One region of the Promicromonospora sp. NPDC057488 genome, then DNA from elsewhere that is predicted to be linked to it. Evidence: riboswitches for the same ligand, from Rfam matches in the RefSeq annotation. Region 1 holds a riboswitch; each other region holds the start of a gene.

Region 1 (6,863 bases):
CCCGCGGACTGGTCCACCCGGATCGTCGACGACCCGGTGCCCGTGTAGACGATGAACGGCGTCGACGTGTTGTAGCCCGCGATCCCCGGGAACCACGCCTCCACGCGGTAGGAGCCGCTGGACGGGATCGTCGCCGAGTACGTCGCGAGGTCGCTGACCTCCGCGGGCGTCGCGTAGCGGTAGTCGGCGCCGTACCGCTCGCCCGAGAAGGACGACGCCAGCCACGCGGAGCCGGCGGAGAAGCCCGCCGAGGTGTTGTCGACGATGACCGACCAGCTCGTGCCCGCCAGGGCCGCGGCCACCTCGGAGCGCAGCTGCGGCAGCATCGAGTACAGGACGTCGCCCGGGCAGGCCGTCGCCGTGTAGTCCCGGTGCCCGTAGATCTGCGTGGGCGCGATGCCGTACTGGTCGCAGATGTAGGCGCACAGCTCGACCAGCCGGCTCCAGAGCTGGGCCGGGGGCGTCGCGCTCGTGTAGGTGCCCTGGTTCTCGATGCCGATGGCCTGGCTGTTCTGGCCCGGGGCGTGGGCGCCCACCACGGTGCCGCTGCCGCTCTGCAGCCGGGACAGCGAGCCGTGCCGGCCCTCCATGACGTACCCGCCGCGGCTCAGCGTGAGGTGCTGGCCCGTGTCGACCCAGCCGTTGGCGAAGTGCCACTGCTGGATGTCGCGGGCGATCTGGTACCCGGCGGCCTGCGAGTAGTCGGTGACGTTGGCCGACGCCGTGTGGTGGATCAGGATCTTGTTCGGGTTGGCCGCGACCGGGTCGATGGTGCCGCGGGCCGCCGCGGCGCCCCAGGTGGCGCAGCTCGCGATGGTCGGCGCGGCCACCTCCACCCCGGCCAGCGCGCCCGGCGGGGCGTCGGCGGGCGCCTCCGGGTCCGGGGCCAGGGACGGCGGGGCGTCGGCGTCGGCCCTGGCTGCCCCCGCGGGGGCAGCGGCCCCGGGGGCGGGGGCGGCCGCGGCCGCCGGGGCGGCGATCGTCGCGCCCGCGGCGCCGATGCCGAGGACGACGGCGCCGCGCAGCAGCTCGCGCCGCCCCAGCGAGGTATGGCTGTCAGGACTGCACTCGGTGGAGCTGTGGTCGTGTTCGTGCACGGTGGGGCCTCCACGGGTCGGTCGCGCTGGTACGTGCCGATTTTTCATCCGTAGTATCGGCCGACGCCGCGGCACCCCGGTACATCACATCCGGGGTATACCCCGCGCACGATGCCGCGTCAGGCGGCGGCGCGACCCGACAGGCCCACCCGGTCCAGCAGGTCCAGGGCGGGGCGGTGCTTGTTGAACGTGTACACGTGCAGGCCGGGCGTGCCGGCGTCGAGCACCTCGCGCGCGAGCGCCGCAGAGTACTCGATGCCGTGGGCGTGCTGGGCCTCGGGGTCGACGGCGCCGTCGGGCGCGGTGAGCCGGTCGAGGTCCCGCAGGAGCTCGGCGGGCGCCGCCACCCCGGTGAGCTCCTCGACGCGGCGCAGGCGCCGGGCCTCGGTGGTGGGCAGGATCCCGGCGAGGATCGGGATGCGCACGCCCTCGGCCCGGGCCGCCTCGACGAACCCGGTGTACGAGTCCGCGCGGTAGAAGAACTGGGTGATCGCGAAGCTCGCGCCCGCCTCCTGCTTCTCCAGGAGCCTGCGCACCTCCTGCTCGCGCGTGGTGCCCGCCCCGGGGTTGCCGTCCGGGAACGTGGCGACGGCGATGGCCAGCGGGCGCGCGGCCGAGCGCAGCGCCGTGCTGACGTCGGCGGCGCAGCGCCGCTCGTCCACCTGCCGCAGCAGGCGCACCAGGTCCACGCTGGAGCGCACCCCGTCGGCCGGCGGGCGCCAGTCCGGCTCGTCGCGCGGCGGGTCACCGCGCAGGGCCAGGAAGGACCGGACGCCGGCCTCGAGGAACTCCTCGATCACCTCGGACACGTCCTCCCGGGACGCGCCCACGCAGGTCAGGTGGGCCACCGGGAGCACGGGCGTACCCCGCAGCAGCGTCGCGAGCACCTCGCGCGCGGTGGCCCGGTCACCGCCGGCCGCGCCGTAGGTCACGGACACGAAGTCCGGGCGGGCCGCCACGAGCCGCTGTGCCGTCTCCCAGAAGTTGGGCGCGGCGTTCGGCCGACGCGGGGGCATCAGCTCGAACGACACGGTGGGACGGTGTGGGTGCGGCTCGGCGACCATGGCTGCTCCATCGAACCTGGCGTGAGCACCTTGCGTCCTCGGCACCGCGGCGACGCGGTACCAGGTCGGCAGGTTGCTGCGGTGTCAGGGAGCCAGGACTCTCGACCGCTCTGGATGGGGTTCGCCACCATGCTAAGCGACCGTCCAGCACTGGGACAGAATTCGTCCGGCGGTCGAGACGGCCCGGTCCACGGAGCGTGGACCGGGCCGTCCCGCTACTTCACGGAACCGGCCACCAGGCCGCCCACCAGGCGCTTCTCGATGATCATGAACAGGATCACCACGGGCACGATCGCCACGATCGACACCCCGAACACGTAGTGCCAGGACGTCTCGTACTGCCCGACGAACTTGGTGAGCGCCACGGACAGTGGCTGGTTGCCTGCCGTGGTGAGCAGCACCAGCGAGGCCGCGAACTCGTTCCACGAGGCGACGAACGTGAACACGACCGCCGTGACGATGCCCGGCCAGACGAGCGGCAGGTTGATCTTGGTCAGCACGGCGAAGGTTCCGGCGCCGTCGAGCTGCGCCGCCTCGTCGACCTCCTTGGGGATGCCGGCGAAGAAGCTGTGCATGATCCAGACCGCGAACGACAGGTTGAACGCCGCGTTGACCAGGATCATCGCGGCCCAGGTGTCGAGGATCCCGAGGGCGATGAACTGGCGGAACAGGCCCGAGGTGAGTACCGCGGGCTGCACCATCTGGGTCACGATCACGAGGAACAGGAAGAACAGCCGCCCCCGGAACCGGAACCGCGCCGTGTAGTAGGACGCCGGCAGCGCCACGACGAGCACGAGCAGCGTGGCGCACAGCGAGATCACCAGGGTGGAGATCAGGTTCTGCGCCAGCGGTGTCTCGGGCGTGGACCACATGGTGACGTAGTTGTCCCAGTGCCACTCGGTGGGGAAGTAGGTCGGGTCGACCGACCTGATCTCGGCCTTGGTCTTCACCGAGCCGAAGAACATGATCAGGTACGGCAGCAGGAACACCACCAGCACCACGAGCCCGGCCAGCAGCCGCAGCAGCAGGGACCCGAGCGGCACCTGGTCGCTCGTGTACTTCCTTACCCGCTGCCGGTTGTCCGACGGCGGCCGGGTCGCCTTGCGCGGGGTCGTCCCCGAATCGGTGATCGCGGTCATCAGACCTCCTCCAGGGGGCGGACGACCCGCACGTAGACGGCGACGATCGCGATGACCACCAGGAACGCGATGACGGACAGCGCGCTGGCCAGGTCGATCTGCCGCTGGTTCTGCATGTACTTGAAGATCATCGTCATGACGGTGTCGGCGTCGTACCCGGGGATGGACCCCGTCATGACGCGCAGGATCGGCAGCGAGTTGAACACGTTGATGATGTTGATCAGCACCGCCACCGAGATGGCACCCCGCAGCTGCGGCAGCACCACGCTGAAGTAGGTGCGCGGGCCGCTGGCGCCGTCGATGCGCGCGGCCTCGACGGTCTCGCCGGGGACCGTCTGGAGGCCGGCGAGGATCGTGTACGTGGTGAACGGCAGCGACACGAACACGGCCACCGCCATGGCCCACGCGAACGCGGTACCGGGGTGCCGCGTCCAGCCGTAGCCCTCCGGCGTGCTGATCAGGCCCACGTCCACGAGGAACGAGTTGATGATGCCGAAGTACGGCTCCAGCCCGTAGTGCACCACCAGCGTGGTCATGACGACGCTGGAGGCCCACGGCACGATGACGGCCATCCGGACCAGGCGCCGGCCCGGGAACGCCTTGTTCAGCAGCGCTGCCAGGGCCAGCGACCCGATCAGGGTGCAGCCGACGACCACCACGACCCACACGACGGTGCGCCCGAGGATCGGCCAGAAGTACTGGAAGCCGATGACCGTCGCGAAGTTCGCGAGGCCTACTCCCCCGTCGTCCAAGCCGCTCTGGCTGATGTCGCGTGTCGAGTTCCAGAACATCTGGCCTACCGGGAACAGGACCACGGCCGCAATGAGTGCGACCGCGGGCCCGATCCACGGCAGGGCCTTCAACAGGTCCTTCACCAGGTTCCCCGTGCTTTCGGTTCGGCGTTGCGTTTGGTCAGCCGTGCCGGGCACGGCGGTCGGTGCGAGGCGTCAGCCCGCGTCGACCTGTCCCTGGATCTCGGCCAGGACGTCCTGCGCCGACTTCTTCCCGTCGAGCTGGCCGAAGAGCGCCTTGAACGCGGAGTCCGCGGCCTGCCAGTCCGGGTTGGTGCTCGGGTAGAACTGCGCGTCCGGCAGCACCTCGAGGAACGGCGCGAGCGCCTCCTCGCCGGCGAGCTGCTCGGAGCCCGAGAGGGTGGTGGGCAGGAAGCCCTCCGCCTGGACCCACGGCACGTAGACGTCGGCGGTGTAGAAGTAGTCGAAGAAGGCGGTGATGGCCTCCTGCTTGTCGCCGTCGTTCTGGAACGCCATCAGGTGGTCCGCGACGCCCAGCGTGAACGGCGAGCCGTCCTCGGTGGGGATCGGGTGGATGGAGTACTCCAGGTCGGGGTTGTCGGACTCGATCTGCCCGACGCTCGGCGGCAGGCCGATCTGCATGCCGACCTTGCCCTGCACGAAGATGTCGAACAGCGGGCTGCGGTCCGTCGCGCCGGCGTCGGCCTGCGTGGCGCCCTCGTCGATCATCTTCTTGGCGAACTTGGCGCCCGGGAGGTTCTCGGGGGTGTCGATGGTGATGGCCTCGGCGTCGCCGAAGGTTCCACCGCCGCCCCACAGCCACACCGCGGCCTCGGCCTGGGCCTCCTCGGAACCGAGCGGCATGCCGTAGCCGGCCACGCCGCCGCCGAGGTCGGAGACCTTCTTGGCCGACTCGAGCAGCTCGTCCCAGGTGGCGGGCACGTCGGCGCCCGCCTCCTCCAGGAGCGCGTCGTTGACGAACAGCGCACGGGCCGACGCGATGAACGGCAGGCCGTAGGTGGTGCCGCCCACCTGGGCGTTCTCCAGGAACGTCGGCTGGAAGTCGGCGAAGGTCTCGTCGGAGGTGACGTCCTCGACCGGGTACAGCAGCTCGTCCTCGGCGAAGCCGGCGAACGGGCCACCGTTGTAGATGTCGGGTGCGTCGCCGCCCTGGATCTTGGTGGCGATGACGGACTCGAGGTTGTCCCATGACTCGACCTGGAGGTTCACGTCGATGTCGGGGTTCGCCTCCTCGAACCCGGCGATCACGTCGTCCCAGTTTCCCTGGGTGGCGTCGGAGTAGCTGGGGACGAGCAGGTCGAGAGTCGTACCGTCGCCGGTCGCCTCCCCGCTGGACCCGCCGAACCCGCAGGCCGTCAGTCCGGTCGTCGCGGCGAGCGTGATCGCCATGATCCCGCCGAGCCTCTTGTACTGCGCCATTGCCGTCCCTCTCCTTCGTGGTGGTGCAGGTCACGTTTTCACTTGGGTCATAATCTGTCAATGGTTCTAACAAACCTGTGACAAACGGGTGACGCGGCGTGTCGCGAGGGTTCGGCCGCTCGGCGCGGCGGCAGCAAAAAGGGCCGCAGCAAGCGGCTGCGGCCCTGTTCCGGCAGGCCTCGGGGCCGCCGTCGTGGGGGTACGGAGATGCGGCGGCGCCCGCCCGGTCAGGACCGGGCGGGCGCCGCGCGTGCTTCTATCGTTCGGTGGCGCCGATCATCGGCAGGCCGAACGACAGGCCGACGGCGAGGATGCCGCCGACGAACAGGTAGGGCGACGACGCCGCGTCACCGATCGAGCCGACGGCCATCAGCGCGAACCCGCCCAGGAACAGGGCGAAGCACACGATGAAGCGAACCACCAGCGCCGCCGTGGGCTCCTGCTTCTGCCTGCGGGCCACCTCGAAGTTGCTCATGAGGTAAATCTACCGGCTCGTGGTGACCATGAGCTCGCCGCGCGCCCCGTTGACCGTGACGGTCACCGTGGCGCGCCCCGGGCGCAGGGCCGTCAGCTCGTGCGTGGCGGGGTCGAGCGCGAGCACCGCGCGGTGCGAGCAGTCCCGCAGGGCGGCGCGGCCCTGCCCGTCGGTGACGCACACCCCGGGACCACCCCAGCTCGCGGAGACCGGCCACGCGACCGGCACCTCGCGGGACCCGTCCTGCACGACGACGGCGCTCACCGGCGCGGAACCGCCCACCCGCAGCGAGTCCGGCCCGGCGACCGTGACCCGCTCGGCGCGCGTGTTGACCTCCCAGGTGAGCCACGGTTCGGCGGACGAGCGGCCCGGACCCGGCGTCTTGCCCGACGCCGGCCGCAGCCCCAGCATCGACCAGCCCGTGAACCCGCCGTCGGCCGGGGTGCTCGCCGGGCTCTTCCCGGAGTTGCCGTTGACCAGGTACGGGACGCCGTCCTGGGTGCTCGCGTGGAAGACGCCCACGTGGGAGCCCACCGACGCGACCGACTTGCCGGACGTCTCCTCGAAGTCCTCGAACCAGCCGCGCAGCGTGTCGGCCTCCAGCCGGTCGGTGAGCTGGCTGGCCTTGGTCGGCAGCGGGTCGTCGAGCGGGTGGTGCGCGAACACCACGACGCCGGTGACGGCGCGGTCGGTCGCGGCGTCGTCGAGCGCCTCGCGCAGCATCTGGACCTGGGCGAAGTCGGCGCCCAGGCGGCCGGCCGACGAGTCGAGCATGACCAGGCGCGTGGTGCCGGCTCGGTGGCCAGGCCCGCTGCGGCCCGGCGTCGGGACGTCGAGCACCCGGGTGCGGTCGCCGAACTCCTCCTCGAAGTTCGCGATCGAGCCGCCCATCACCT
Region 2 (6,863 bases), on a different contig from region 1:
CAGCCTGCCGGGCTTCCAGGACTACACGGCCGACGAGATCCAGGGGATCGTCGCCGACTACTACGCCATGGTCTCCCTGGTGGACGACGAGGTGGGGCGCATCCTGGCCGCGCTGGAGGACGAGGGGCTGGCCGACGACACGCTGGTGGTCTTCACGAGCGACCACGGCGAGCTGCTCGGTGACCACCAGATGCTGCTCAAGGGCCCCATGATGTTCGAGAGCTCGGTGCGCGTGCCGCTCATCGTGCGCTGGCCCGGGGAGCTGCCCGAGGGCGAGGTCCGCGACGACCTGGTGCAGTGGATCGACCTCGCGCCCACACTGCTGGAGGCGGCCGGCGTCGACGCCCTCCCGCGGGCGCAGGGCTCAAGCCTGCTGGGTCTCGCGAGGTCGGGGCAGTGGGACGACGCGCGGGGCTGGGCGCTGTCCGAGTACCGCAACAGCTGCATCCCCTACGACGTGCCCGTGCACACCACGATGCTGCGCACCGACGACTGGAAGGTCGTGGTGCACCACGGCGCGCCGAGCACCGACCGCGAGCGGACCGGGGAGCTGTACGACCTGGTCAACGACCCGCAGGAGGTCACCAACCTCTGGGACGACGCGCGGTTCCGGGACCGGCGCGTGGGTATGCAGGAGCAGCTCCTGGACGTGCTCGTCGCGACGGAGGACCGCAGCCGGCGGCGGCTCGCGGACTTCTAGGCGGGCTGCTCCGGCCCCGCCCCGCGCCTACCTGCCCGCGACCGCCGTGGCGACCACGAGGTCCTCCCAGGACATCCCGGAGCTCTTGAACACGACGGGCCGGTCGGCCGGGAGCGCGACTGCCCCGGTGACGACGTCCGCCATCGGCACGAGGTCCGTCGCCGTGATCGCGCCCTCGGCGACCGCCAGGACGACGTCCCCGCACTCCCGCAGCGCGGTCGCGACGTCCTCGACGACGACGGTGGCGCGGCCCAGCAGGTCGGCGGTGAGCTCGCGCGCGTCGGGCTCGTGGGAGCCCACGGCGATCACCACGGCGTCGTCGCGCACCAGGGCGCCGTCGAACAGCGGCTCCCGGGCGGTGGTGGCGCAGACGACGACGCCCGCGGCGGCCGTGGCGCGGACCGCCTCGGCGCTGCCCGTGGCCACCACGCGCGTGAGTGGGCCGCCCGCGGCGACCCGGTCGGGCCGGCGGACCACCGCGGTGACGGTGCCGAGCGGGCGGTGCCCGGCGAGCGCGTCGCGCAGCGTGTCCAGGTGGCCGATGCCCTGGTGCCCGGCGCCGTAGAGCACCACGTCGAGCGGCGCGGTGGAGCGCCGCAGGGCGTCGAGGGTGGCGGCGACGGAGACGGCGGGCGTGCGCAGGTCGGTCAGCGCCGGGCCGTCGACCAGGCAGCGGGGCGTCAGCGTCTCGGCGTCGAACAGGATGTACAGGCCCTGGATGCGGGCCAGGCCGCGCGCCGGGTTGCCCGGCGCGAGGCTGAGCACCTTGATCCCGGCGTCCGCGCCGGCCTCGGCGGGCATGAGGAGCAGCTCGCCGTTCGTCAGCGGCTCGGCGATGCGCGCGTGGTCGGCCTCGGGCCGCAGGCCGGCCCGGAGCGCCGCGCGCAGCGCCTCGACGGCCCCGGCGGGCGCCAGCCGGTGCCGGACGTCGTCCGCGGTGAGGTAGGGGATCGTCCCGGGCTGCGCGGTCATCGCAGCACGAACCCGGGGACGAGGTCGTCGCGGGGGTCGACGACGAAGACGTGCTCGGCGGTCCGGTAGGCGGTGCCGGTGACCTGCGGGACGACGGCCGCCCGTCCCGCGACGTCGACCCGGTCCAGGACCATCCCGGTGAAGCGGGAGCCGACGATCGACTCGTGCCGCAGCGCGGCGCCGTCCGGCAGGGTGCCCCGCTCCGTGAGCGTGGCCAGCCGGGCGCACGTCCCGGAGCCGCAGGGGGAGCGGTCCAGCTCGCCGTCGGCGAAGATCGTGGCGTTGCGCTGCCGCGGCCCGGATTCGTCGTCGCCGGGGCCCAGGTCCTCGAAGACGATCGTCCCGTAGATCCCGCCCAGCCGGTCGTCGGTCGGATGGACGGCGTGGACGGACTCGTCGAGCGCCCACTTGATCTCGCGGCCGATCGCGATGATCTCGTCCGTGTGCTCCGGCGCCACGGTCAGCCCCACGCTGCGGGCGTCGAGCTGCGCGTAGATCGCGCCGCCGAAGCTCACGTCCACGGTGACGTCGCCCCGCGACGTGGCGACCGGGACGTCGAGCGCGAGCACGTAGCCGGGGACGTTGACGAAGTCGACCGCCGTCACCGTCCCGTCGGCGTCGGTGTGCACCCGGGCGGTCACCCGGCCGGAGGGTACGTCGATGACGACGTCGGTGGTGCCCGAGGGGTCCGGCGCCACCAGGCCCGTCTCGACCGCCCAGGCGCCCAGCGCGATGGTGCCGTGCCCGCACGCGGTCGAGAAGCCGTCCTTGTGCCAGAACAGCACGCCGAGGTGCGCGCCGTCGTCGTCGGGCTCGACCACGAACCCGCCGTACATGTCGGCGTGGCCGCGCGGCTCGTGGCAGAGGATCTGCCGGATCCGCTGGATCTCGGGCGACCCGATCGCGAACATCCGCTTCGAGGCGACGTCGTCGCCCTCGACGGGCACGGGCAGGGTGGTGACGATCCGGAACGGCTCACCGCCCGTGTGGTAGTCGACGGCCTCGTAGCGCTCGGTGCTCACTGGTTCTCCTTGGTCGCGTGGTGCTGCGGCGACGATAGCGGGCGGCGCTCAGGTGAGGGGATGGGCGGCGCGCAGCCGGTCGACGGTCGCCGTCGCGATCGCCCGGACGTCCGCCTCGCGCAGGGGAGCGGCCCGCTGTGCCGCGCTGAACGAGAAGCCCTCGATCAGGGTGAACAGCTGGAGCGTCTCGCGCTCGAACGTCTCCTCGTCGACGGTCCGGCCGGTGAGGGCGTCGCGCAGCAGCGTGCGTACCGCCTCGGCGCCCGTCACCGACGTCGCGGCGATGTCTGCCGCGAACTCCGGGTCGGTGCGCGCGAGCACCCGGTACTCGATGAACGCGGTGTGCTCGCGCAGCTCCTGCTCGCTGGTCGGGGCGGCGAACATCAGCACGTCCGCGATCCGGTCCAGCGGGTCGTCGGACCTGGGCAGGGCGCTGCGGGTGAGCCGCTGCGTCAGCACGCCCAGCGTGAAGCGCATGACCTCGCGGATGTTGTCGCCGAAGAAGTGCCGGATGCTCCCGATCGCGAGGCCCGTGCGCGCCGAGATCCGGGCCAGGGTCACCGCCCGCAGGCCGTGCTCGACGATCTCGTCGATCACGGCGTCGGCCACCTGCTGGCGCCGGGCTTCCGGGTCCACTCTCTTGGGCATGACCCCTTTCTAGCACTTTCTGGCACGGCCATGCTAACTTTCCTGGCATGGCTATGCTAAATAAAGCTCCGACCCGACCACTTCCACTGCGCGCGCTGGCCGCCGCCGCGGCCGCGGCCTCGCTCGCCCTCCTCGCCGCGTGCGGCCCGGGGGCCCAGCCACCGTCCGGGTCGCCGTCGTCCTCGGCGAGCGGCGATCTCGGCCAGTTCCTCGACCAGGCCCCTGAGTGGGGCACGTGCGTGGACACGGCGACCACCGCCGCGGACGCCGCCCTGTTCGCTCATCCGGACCTGGAGTGCGCGACCGTCGAGGTGCCGATCGACTACGCCGAGCCCCAGGGGGACACCGGGCAGATCGCGATGCTGCGCCTGCCGGCCACGGGCGAGCGCCAGGGGTCCCTGCTGGTCAACCCGGGCGGGCCCGGCGGCTCGGGCAACAACTTCGTCGCGCTGCTCCGGGAGCGGTGGCAGGCGACCGCGGTCGCGGAGCACTACGACATCGTCGGCTTCGACCCCCGCGGGGTCGGCGCGACCACACCGCGTGCGGAGTGCTTCACCGACAAGGAGTACGACGAGGGCGCCGGGTTCCGCATCGGCGCCGTCTACGACATCACGAGCGCGGACCAGGCGGCGGCCATGGCCCAGCGCTGCGTCGAGGGCACCGGCGGCACCAAGGCCCTGACGAGCATCAGCACGATGAACACCGTGCGCGACATGGACGTCATGCGGGCCGCGCTCGGCGACGAGAAGCTGAGCTTCCTGGGCTACAGCTACGGCTCCGAGCTCGGCGAGCTGTACGCGAAGACCTTCCCGGAGAAGGTGCGGGCCGTCGTGATCGACGGCGCCATCGCGCCCGACCTCACAGCCACCGAGTTCCGGCTGTCGCAGTACGTGGCCATCCAGGCCTCGTTCGACGACCTCGCCGCGACCTGCGCCGAGGCGCCCGACTGCGTGCTCGGCAGCGACCCGGCGTCGGCGTCCGACCGCTTCCGCGCGATCCTGGAGCCCCTCGCCGACGACCCCGCGCCCACCGCGGCGGGGCGTGACGTCAGCGTCCACGACGCCTACACCGCCATCGTCGGCGCGCTGTACGCCGAGGCGCACTGGCCCGATGTCCTCACGGCGCTGGAGGAGTACGAGGCGGGCCGGGCGGACGCGCTGCTGGCGCTGCGCGACAGGTACTTCGGCAGGGGCGCCGACGGCGCCTACGGCCTCGACTTCGACTCGAACGTCGCCACCCGCTGCATGGACTGGCCGACGCTCACCCCCGAGGAGACGACGGCCCTGGCTCGCGACATCGCCGACGTCGCGCCCATCTTCGACCTCGACGCCTTCACGCGGGTGCACCACCACGAGTGCGAGGGGTGGCCCGAGCGGGCCGAGGCGGAGGAGCCCACGGCCGCCGCCGAGATCCCGCCGACCCTGGTGGTCTCGGTGACGGGCGACCCGGGCACCCCGCACGAGGGCGGCGTCGCGATGGCCCGCGAGCTGGGCGGCCACCTGCTCACCGTGCACGGCAAGCAGCACGGCGCCTACCTGCTCGGCGGGAGCGACTGCGTCGACGACGCGGTCGAGAGCTACCTGCTCGACCTCGAGACGCCGCCGGACGGCGCGGAGTGCAGCCTGCCGTCCTAGATCCACTATCCGAGACGTCCGCCGGAATCGTTGACGAAGGTCCGTTCCGTCCTTACATTCCCGGCCGTCGACGTGCCACAGGGCACGCCGACGGTCATGTGGTCATGAGTCCCGACGACAAGCCCCGGCTGGTCGGGCAGCAACCCTCCTTCGCGGCGGGGTGCTCCGGGTGACGACCAGGCCGCGCGCTCGTCGTGCGGCAAGCGCGGACCGAGCCCGGCTCGGAGGACGGAAGAACGATGAGCACCAGCACGCCACGCCTGCACTGGTACCTGCCGACGGCGGGGGAGTCCCGCGACGTCCTGCGCGGCGGGACGAACGTCCACCGGATCGACGGCGAGGCGCCACGCTCGCCCTTCCGCCCGCCCACCCTGTCCTACCTGACCCAGGTCGCCCTGGCCGTGGAGGAGGCGGGGTTCGACTCCGTGCTGGTCCCCACCGGCTCCTACTGCGAGGACCCGTGGGTCGTCGCGTCGGCGCTCGCGGCGGTCACCCGGGACCTGCGGTTCCTGGTGGCGCTCCACCCGCGCACGACGACGCCCGCCTACACCGCCCACCGTGCGGCCACGCTGCAGCGGGTCTCCGGCGGGCGCCTGGCGCTCAACGTGGTCACCGGCGAGCCCGGGGCCGAGGCCTGGCTGCACGGCGACCTGGGCGACAAGGCGGACCAGTACGCCCGGACGGGCGAGTTCCTCGACATCTACCGGGCCCTGTTCCGCGGCGAGACCGTGGACCACGAAGGCCGGCACTACACCGTCCGGGAGGGCCGGCTGGAGCGCGCGAACGGGCGCGGCCTCGGCATCCCGGACACCCCCGAGGTGTGGTTCGGCGGGTCGTCCTCCTACGCGGGCGACGTCGCCGCGCGGCACGCCGACGTGTACCTGTCCTGGCTCGAGCCGCTGGACCAGCTCGCCGGGAAGATCGAGTGGATCCGGGGGCTCGCCGCCGCCCAGGGGCGCACCGCGCGGTTCGGCGTCCGCGCCTGGATCCTGGTCCGGGACACGCACGAGGAGGCCGAGCGGGCCGCGCTGGCGCTGCTCGACGGCGTGGACCCCGCCACGCAGGCCAGGCTCCGAGAGTCCCTGCTGGCCCGGCAGTCGGTCGGCCAGCAGCGCGGCCAGGCCCACCTGGCCGCCGCGGACGTCACCCGCCCGGAGAGCCTGTGGGTCGCGCCGGGCATCTGGGGCGGCTTCGGCCTCGTGGCCGGCGGCCCCGCGCTGGGCTTCGTCGGCTCCTCCGACGACGTCGCCGCGCGCTTCGAGGAGTACCGCCGGCTCGGGGTGGAGGAGTTCATCGTCTCGGGCTTCCCCAACCTCGAGGAGACCCGCTGGGTCGCGGACGGGCTCGTGCCCGCCCTGCGCCGGCGCGGCACCTGGACCGAGCCCGCCGCGCAGCTCGTCACCGCCTGACGGCGGCCCGCCGTCCGACCCCCTTTTTCCCTGCCGTACGAACAGGAAGCACAGCCATGCCCTTGACCCGCTCCGCCCGCCTCGCGGCCCCCGCCGCCGCCGTCGTCCTGACCCTGTCCCTCGCCGCCTGCTCGACCGGCTCCGCCGCCTCCACGGGCGGGGCGTCGCCGGCCGGCGACCCGGTCGCCGGCGGGTCGCTGACCTGGGGCGTCAGCGTCGAGCCCGTCTGCTACAACCCGCAGCGCTCCGGCCAGCAGAACTCGTACCCGATCATCCGCAACTACGCCGAGTCGCTGGTGGGCAAGGCGGCCGACGGCAGCTACACGCCGTGGCTCGCCGAGGAGTGGGAGATCTCGGACGACGAGACCGTGTACACGTTCACGCTGCGCGACGGCGTCACCTTCTCGGACGGCACGCCGCTGACGGCTGACGTCGTCAAGCAGAACTACGACGCCATCACCGCCGAGGACTCCACGCT
Region 3 (6,863 bases), on a different contig from region 1:
CGGATCCGGATCATCCCCTCGGACACCGCGGTGCGCGGCGGCGTCATGACCCGGGTCGAGCTGCTCGTCGACACCACCACCTGGTTGCCGAGCGACGTCGAGATCTGGGCCGAGGGCGACGAGGGCAAGCAGTTCCGCGTGCACAGCGAGCTCAGCTGGGCGGGCTGCAACGAGCCCAGCATGTCGCCCACGAACGACACCGGCCGCCCATGACCCAACCCGGACCCGGGCACGCACCCGCACCCACACCCACACCCCGATAGGCTCCCGCCGTGCTCCACCGCGCCACCTCCGCCGACCTCGACGACCTGGCCGCGTTCCTGCGCACAGCCGACCTGACGGTCGCCGCACTCGCGGAGCCCGCCGTCCACCTCTGGCTGGAGCGGGACCAGGACGGCGCGGTCGCCACGACCACGGGGTTCGAGCTCGGCGGCGACGCCGCGCACGCGCTGGTCCGCAGCGTCGCCGTCCGGCCCGACCTGCGTGGCACCGGGGCCGGCCTGCGCCTGGCCCGGTTCGCGCTGGACCGGGCCGCCGACGCCGGGGCGGGCGAGGCCTGGCTGTTCTCCCGTCGCTCGGGCGGCTTCTGGCAGAAGCTCGGCTTCGGGCCCACGACCACGCAGGCGCTCGCCGCCGCCCTGCCCGACGCCCACCAGGTCGCGCTGTTCCGCTCGACGGGCCAGCTCGACCGCGAGGTCGCCTGGCGCCGTCCGCTGCCCGTGCGTGCTAGCTTCACCGCATGAGGTCTCCAGAAGCATCCAGGTTCGGGCTGCCGGTACTCCGGTAGCCCGAGATGCCCCTGTAGAGATCACCGAGGCCACACCTCGCGGCCCGCTTCCCTGACGGAGCGGGCGACCAGAGCGCATCCGAAGGGCCCGTAGTGCCGACCAGGCCTACCCGTTCCCTCTCCCCCTTCGGAGTCGTTCATGCCTGTCCTGCTCTACGTGCTCGCGGTCGCGGTCTTCGCGCAAGGCACGTCGGAATTCGTCCTCGCCGGGCTCGTACCCGGCATCTCCGCCGACCTCGGCGTCTCGGTCGCCCAAGCCGGCTACCTGACCTCGGGATTCGCGGTCGGGATGGTGGTTGGCGCGCCGCTGACGGCCGCCGTCGGACGCCGCCTGCCCCCGCGCCGGACCCTGTCCGCGTGCCTGGCCGTGTTCGTCCTGGCCCATGTCTCGGGCGCGCTGACCGACAGCTTCGGCGTGCTGCTCGGCACCCGGTTCGTGGCCGCCCTGGCCAACGCCGGCTTCCTCGCGGTCGCCCTGTCGACGGCCACCCTGGTGGTCCCGGCCGGACGGCGCGCCCGGGCCCTGTCCGTGCTCCTCGGCGGCACGACGCTCGCCCTGGTCGCCGGCGTCCCCGCGGGCGCGCTGCTGGGTGAGCTCTGGGGCTGGCGGTCCGCGCTCTGGGCCATCGCGGGGCTCGCCACCGCGGCCCTGGTCGCCGTCCTCCGGCTGACACCAGACCGACCGGGCCGTAAAGGCGCGACCCGCTCCGCGCTGAGCGGCCACACCGGGGACCCGAGCAGGCTCGGCCTCAGGGCCGAGCTCCGCACCCTCCGGTCCCCGGACCTCCAACGGCACCTCGCACTCGGGGTGCTGGTCAACGGCGCGACGTTCTGCGCCTTCACCTACCTGGCGGTCGTCGTCACGGACGGGGCGGGCCTCGGCCCGTCGCTCGTACCGGTGGTGCTCGCGCTGTTCGGGCTCGGCGCGTTCGCGGGAGTCTCGGCGGCAGGCCGCCTCGCCGACAGCCGCGGCCGGCTCTTGCTCGACGTCGCCGGGCCCACCCTGGTCCTGGGGTGGATCACGTGGGCGGCACTGGCCGGCAACCCGGCGGCCTTGTGGGTGCTGGCGCCGGTGCAGGGCGCGCTGTCCTTCGCGGTGGGCAGCACGCTGATCGCGCGCGCCATGGCGGCAGCCCAGGGCGCACCGACGATGGGCGGGGCCTTCTCGACGGTCGCCTTGAACCTGGGGGCGGTCGGCGGCCCGCTGCTCGGCGGGGTCGGCCTGGCCGCGCTCGGGACCGCCGGGCCACTGGTGGTCGGCGCGGCGCTGGCGGGCGCCGCCGTCCTGCTCCGGCTCGCCACGGCCCGACGCCGGACAACCGTCCCGGTGGCCTGACGAGGCGAGGAGGGCCGGACGCCGATCGACCTCGACGCCCGGCCCTCCAATGCCCGGCCCTCCAAAACCCGGCCCTCCGATGCCCGGCCCCCGACACCCAGCCCTCAGACCGCCGTCCCGCGCGCGAGCAGCCGGAGCGCGGCCTCTGACCCCGATCCCGGCGCCGCGGTGTGCGTCAGGAGCCGCTGGCCGTCGGTGTCGGGCAGGTGCAGCACCTCGAAGCCGAGCTCCAGGTCCCCCACCTCCGGGTGACGCAGGTACTTGGTGCCGCTGGAGCACAGCCGGACGTCGTGCCGCCCCCAGAGCCGCGCGAACTCGGGGCTGCTCAGGCTCAGCTCGCCGATCAGCTCGGCCAGCGCCCGGTCGTCGCGGTGCCGCACGGCGGTGTACCGGAGCGAGGACACGGCCAGCGCGGCCTCCTCCTCCCAGTGCCGGTACAGCTCGCGCGTGTGCGGGTCCAGGAAGAGCAGCTGCATCTGGTTGGGCCGCGAGCCGACACTCGCCGGCGCCGCCGGATCGAGGTGCGGGGCGAGCAGGGCGTGCCCGAGCGGGTTCCAGGCGAGGATGTCGTTGCGCCGCCCCAGGAGCAGAGCCGGCACGTCCGGCATGGCGGCCAGCAGCCGCACCACTCCGCCGCTGGGTCGTTCGGCCGGCGCCGCCCGCCGACGCCGGGCCGGGGTCGGCCGGGCGAGCGCGAACAGGTGCGCTCGTTCGTCGTCGTCGAGCTGGAGCGCCCGGGCGAGCGACTCCAGGATCGACTCGCCTGCGTTGGCCGACTGCCCCTGCTCCAGGCGCGTGTAGTAGTTCACCGAGATGCCGGCCAGCTGCGCGAGCTCCTCTCGCCGCAGGCCCGGCACGCGCCGGGCACCCCAGCTGGTCAGGCCGGACGCCGCCGGGGTGATCGCGTCCCGGCGGGTGCGCAGGAAGTCGCCGAGCTCCTCGGTCACCGGCCGCCCCGGCCGCCCCGATCGTCGACCGGCAGGCCGGCCCGCCCCGTCCGTCCGGTCCAGCCCAGCCGTCCGGTCCACCCCAGCCGTCCGGCCCGCCCGATCCACCTGGTCCACCCCGTGACCCGCCTCGCTCCGCATGGTCCCAGTGTCGCCCTTCCCGTCGCGGTCAGGGTGACCCTGCCAGGGGTACGCAGCACCGGGTGCTGGTCCGGCCCGCCGGGGACGCCGATCGTCGTCGTCATGCGAACCTCATCGACACCTCCGACGCCCGTCCGCGAGCGTCTCGCCCTCGCGGTCCTCCTCACGGCGAGCTTCACGCTGGCCGTGGACTTCTCGATCCTGAACGTTGCACTCCCACAGATCGGGGCCGACGTCGGGCTGGCGCTGCCCGACCTGCAATGGATCGCCACCTCGTTCGCGGTGTGCGCGGCCGGTCTCACCCTGTTCTTCGGGCGCACCGCCGACCTCTTCGGCCGACGGCGGCAGTTCCTGGCGGGGATGGCGCTGCTCGGCGCGGCCTCGGTGGCCGGCGGGCTCGCGGACGTCGCCTGGCTGCTCCTGGCAGCTCGGGTCGCGCAGGGCGTCGCCACGGCCGCCGTCACCCCGGCGGCGCTCTCGCTGATCACCACGTCCTTCCCGGAGGGCCCGCTGCGCGACCGGGCGCTGGGTCTGAACGGGGCACTGATGGCGGCCGGGTTCACGTCCGGGGCCGTGCTGGGCGGGCTGTTCGCGGGCCTGGTCAGCTGGCGCTGGGCATTCTTCGTCAACGTCGTCGTGGCGGTCGCCGTCCTCGTCGTCGGACCGATGGTGCTGCGCGAGACGCGACCCACACGCCGCGCCCGGCTGGACGCACCCGGTGCGGTCGCGATCACGCTGGCGCTCGCCGCGGGCGTCCACGGGCTCACCCAGGCGGCCGAGCACTCGTGGGCGGCCCCGGCGAGCTGGACCGCGCTCGCTCTCGCCGGCGCGCTGCTGGCGGCGTTCGTCCTGATCGAGCGCCGGGTCGAGCACCCGCTCGTCCCGCTGGGCATCCTGGCGCGCCGGACCGTCGGCTGGGGCAACGCCGCGGGGCTGGTCGCGTTCGCCACCGAGACGTCCCTGGTCTTCCTGCTCACTCTCTACCTGCAGGAGGTCCGTGGCCTCGGACCCCTGCAGACAGGCTTCGTCTTCGCGGTGCTCGGAGCGGGCACGGTACTGGGCGGCATGGTCGGGCCACGCGTGATCGGCGCGGTCGGCGGGCGGCGCGCCATCGTGCTCGGGCTCGTGGCACAGGCCGTCGCGACCGCACCGCTGGCGCTCCTCGGGGAGCTGCCCGGGTGGCTCGTCGTCCTGCTGGCCCTGACCTTCGTGGGCGGTGTGGCGAACCTGGTGGCGATCGTCGGGTTCATGGTCACGGCGACCTCCGGTCTCCCCGACGACGAGCAGGGCCTGGCGACCGGCCTGACGACGATGAGCCAGCAGGTCGGCATCGCGCTGGGTATCCCGGTGATGTCGGCGGTCGTCACCGCCACGACGCCCGGCGGCGGGACCGTGCTCGGCCTGAGCGTCGCGATCGCGGTCAACGCCGCGGTGTGCCTGGTCGCGGGCGTCGCCCTCGCGGCCGCGCTGCGGCCGACTGGACGGCCGACTGGACGGCCGACGGGACGCCGGGTGGCACGGCCGGCGGGCCGGCGGGTGACCGGGTAGCGGTCCCGACAGTCCGGCCTCGGGGCGCCGGGATCGTGCGGTCGCTTGGCACACTTTTCCGAGCTGACCTCGGAGGTCACCAGCCGTCCCGAGGCGTGGACGGTTTGCCGACCACATCTCGGGCATGCCTACGATCAGATCTCATCATCCAGAGCGGTCGAGAGTCCTGGCTCCACGACACCGCAGCAACCTACCTCCGAGGCGCCAATCTCGGGGCAAGGTGCTAACGCCAGGTCCGATGGAGCTGATACGCATGGCAGTCACGAACCCGCACCTTCCCACCGCCACGATCCTGGGCTACCCGCGCATCGGCCGGAGGCGCGAGCTCAAGCGCGCCGTCGAGTCCTTCTGGGCCGGCCGCACCACCGCCGACGAGCTGGAGGCGACCGCCCGCGACCTGCGGCTCGCCACCGCGCGCCGCCTCGTCGACCTGGGCCTGGAGGCCGGGACCGCCGCCGTCCCCGGCTCGTTCTCCTACTACGACCAGGTGCTCGACGCCGTCGCGCTGCTGGGCGCGGTGCCCGAGCGGTTCGCCGGGCTCACCACGGACGAGGGCAACCTGCCGCTCGCGGCCTACTTCACGGTGGCCCGCGGCGAGGGCGACCGGGCGCCGCTCGAGATGACCAAGTGGTTCGACACGAACTACCACTACCTGGTGCCGGAGATCGGCCCGGACACCCCGATCGGCTTCGTCGACGACCGCGCCGTGCGCGAGTTCACCGAGCTGGCGCACCCGGCCGACGGCGGCCAGGCCGTCGTCACCCGCCCCGTGCTGGTGGGCCCGGTGACGTTCCTGCTGCTCAGCAAGGCGGCCGACGACGCCCCCGAGGGCTTCCGCCCGCTGGACCGGCTCGACGACGTCGTCACCGCGTACGGGGAGCTGCTGCGCACGCTGGCCGCCGCGGGCGCGCCCTGGGTCCAGCTCGACGAGCCCGCGCTGGTCACCGACCTGCTGGACGTCCCCTTCGACGAGGTGGCCGACGCCGTCCGCCGGGCCTACGCCCGCCTGGCGACCGACCTCTCCCCCGCCGGCACCGGTTCGGACGACGCCGCCGAGCGCCCCGCGATCCTGGTCACCGCGCCCTACGGCGACCTGCGCAGCGACGCGGGCGACGGCCTCGCGCTGCTGGCCGGCACCGACGTCGAGGCGATCGCGATCGACGTGGTCCGCGGCGCGGTGCCCGCCGGACCCGTGCAGGGCCTGGAGAACAAGACCGTGGTCGCGGGCGTGATCGACGGCCACAACATCTGGCGCGCCGACCTCGACGCCCGCCTGACCGTCCTGGAGGGCCTCGCGGCCCAGGGCACCGGCCTCGGCGCAGGGGCACTCGCCGTCGGCACCTCGACCTCGCTGCTGCACGTGCCGCACGACGTCGCCGACGAGCCCCGCCTGGAGCCGGGCCTGAAGTCGTGGCTCGCGTTCGCCGACCAGAAGGTCGCCGAGGTCGCCACGCTGGCCACGGGCCTGGCCGAGGGCCGCGCGGCCGTCGCCGACCGGCTCGGCGAGTCGACGGCCGCGGTGCGCTCCCGCGCCGAGGCGCCCGGCGTCGTCGTCCCGCAGGTGCGGGAGCGGACCGCCGCCCTGACCGCGGCCGACGCACAGCGCGCGCCGTACGCGGAGCGGGCGGCCGCGCAGCAGGCGCGGCTGAACCTGCCGGCCCTGCCGACCACGACCATCGGGTCGTTCCCGCAGACCTCCGAGATCCGCAGCACGCGCGCCGCGTGGGTGCGGGGCGAGCTGTCCGACGCCGACTACACGGCCGCCATGCGCGCCGAGATCGCGAGCACGGTCGCGCTGCAGGAGGAGCTGGGCCTGGACGTGCTGGTGCACGGCGAGCCCGAGCGGAACGACATGGTGCAGTACTTCGCGGAGCAGCTCGACGGCTTCGCGACGACGGTCAACGGCTGGGTGCAGTCCTACGGCTCGCGCTGTGTGCGCCCGCCGATCCTGTGGGGCGACGTGTCCCGGCCGGCGCCCCTGACCGTCGAGTGGACGGCGTACGCCGCGTCCCTGACCGACAAGCCCGTCAAGGGCATGCTCACGGGCCCGGTCACGATCCTGGCCTGGTCGTTCGTCCGCGACGACCTGGCCCTCGGCGACACC

The links. A riboswitch is a leader RNA that binds a small molecule or an ion and turns the genes downstream of it on or off. The one in region 1 is predicted to bind S-adenosylmethionine.
Region 2: linked by a shared signal. The riboswitch ahead of ACFU5G_RS08625 (LLM class flavin-dependent oxidoreductase) and the one ahead of ACFU5G_RS06060 (methylenetetrahydrofolate reductase) in region 1 are both predicted to bind S-adenosylmethionine.
Region 3: linked by a shared signal. The riboswitch ahead of metE (5-methyltetrahydropteroyltriglutamate--homocysteine S-methyltransferase) and the one ahead of ACFU5G_RS06060 (methylenetetrahydrofolate reductase) in region 1 are both predicted to bind S-adenosylmethionine.

Annotation. Positions count from the first base shown of each region.
Region 1 is NZ_JBHVEG010000018.1:53,226-60,088, reverse strand. It holds gene ACFU5G_RS06065 (N-acetylmuramoyl-L-alanine amidase) at 1-1,097, opposite strand, end outside; gene ACFU5G_RS06060 (methylenetetrahydrofolate reductase) at 1,217-2,128, opposite strand; SAM riboswitch class I at 2,166-2,282, opposite strand; gene ACFU5G_RS06055 (carbohydrate ABC transporter permease) at 2,377-3,300, opposite strand; gene ACFU5G_RS06050 (carbohydrate ABC transporter permease) at 3,300-4,175, opposite strand; gene ACFU5G_RS06045 (extracellular solute-binding protein) at 4,248-5,492, opposite strand; gene ACFU5G_RS06040 (hypothetical protein) at 5,749-5,967, opposite strand; gene ACFU5G_RS06035 (phosphodiester glycosidase family protein) at 5,977-6,863, opposite strand, start outside.
Region 2 is NZ_JBHVEG010000029.1:29,404-36,266, forward strand. It holds gene ACFU5G_RS08600 (sulfatase-like hydrolase/transferase) at 1-700, shown strand, start outside; gene ACFU5G_RS08605 (ornithine cyclodeaminase family protein) at 728-1,672, opposite strand; gene ACFU5G_RS08610 (proline racemase family protein) at 1,669-2,694, opposite strand; gene ACFU5G_RS08615 (TetR/AcrR family transcriptional regulator) at 2,743-3,342, opposite strand; gene ACFU5G_RS08620 (alpha/beta hydrolase) at 3,390-4,976, shown strand; SAM riboswitch class IV at 5,077-5,188, shown strand; gene ACFU5G_RS08625 (LLM class flavin-dependent oxidoreductase) at 5,216-6,385, shown strand; gene ACFU5G_RS08630 (ABC transporter substrate-binding protein) at 6,442-6,863, shown strand, end outside.
Region 3 is NZ_JBHVEG010000092.1:3,891-10,753, forward strand. It holds gene ACFU5G_RS18325 (hypothetical protein) at 1-213, shown strand, start outside; gene ACFU5G_RS18330 (GNAT family N-acetyltransferase) at 273-743, shown strand; gene ACFU5G_RS18335 (Cmx/CmrA family chloramphenicol efflux MFS transporter) at 927-2,123, shown strand; gene ACFU5G_RS18340 (helix-turn-helix transcriptional regulator) at 2,228-3,070, opposite strand; gene ACFU5G_RS18345 (MFS transporter) at 3,314-4,759, shown strand; SAM riboswitch class I at 4,901-5,004, shown strand; gene metE (5-methyltetrahydropteroyltriglutamate--homocysteine S-methyltransferase) at 5,013-6,863, shown strand, end outside.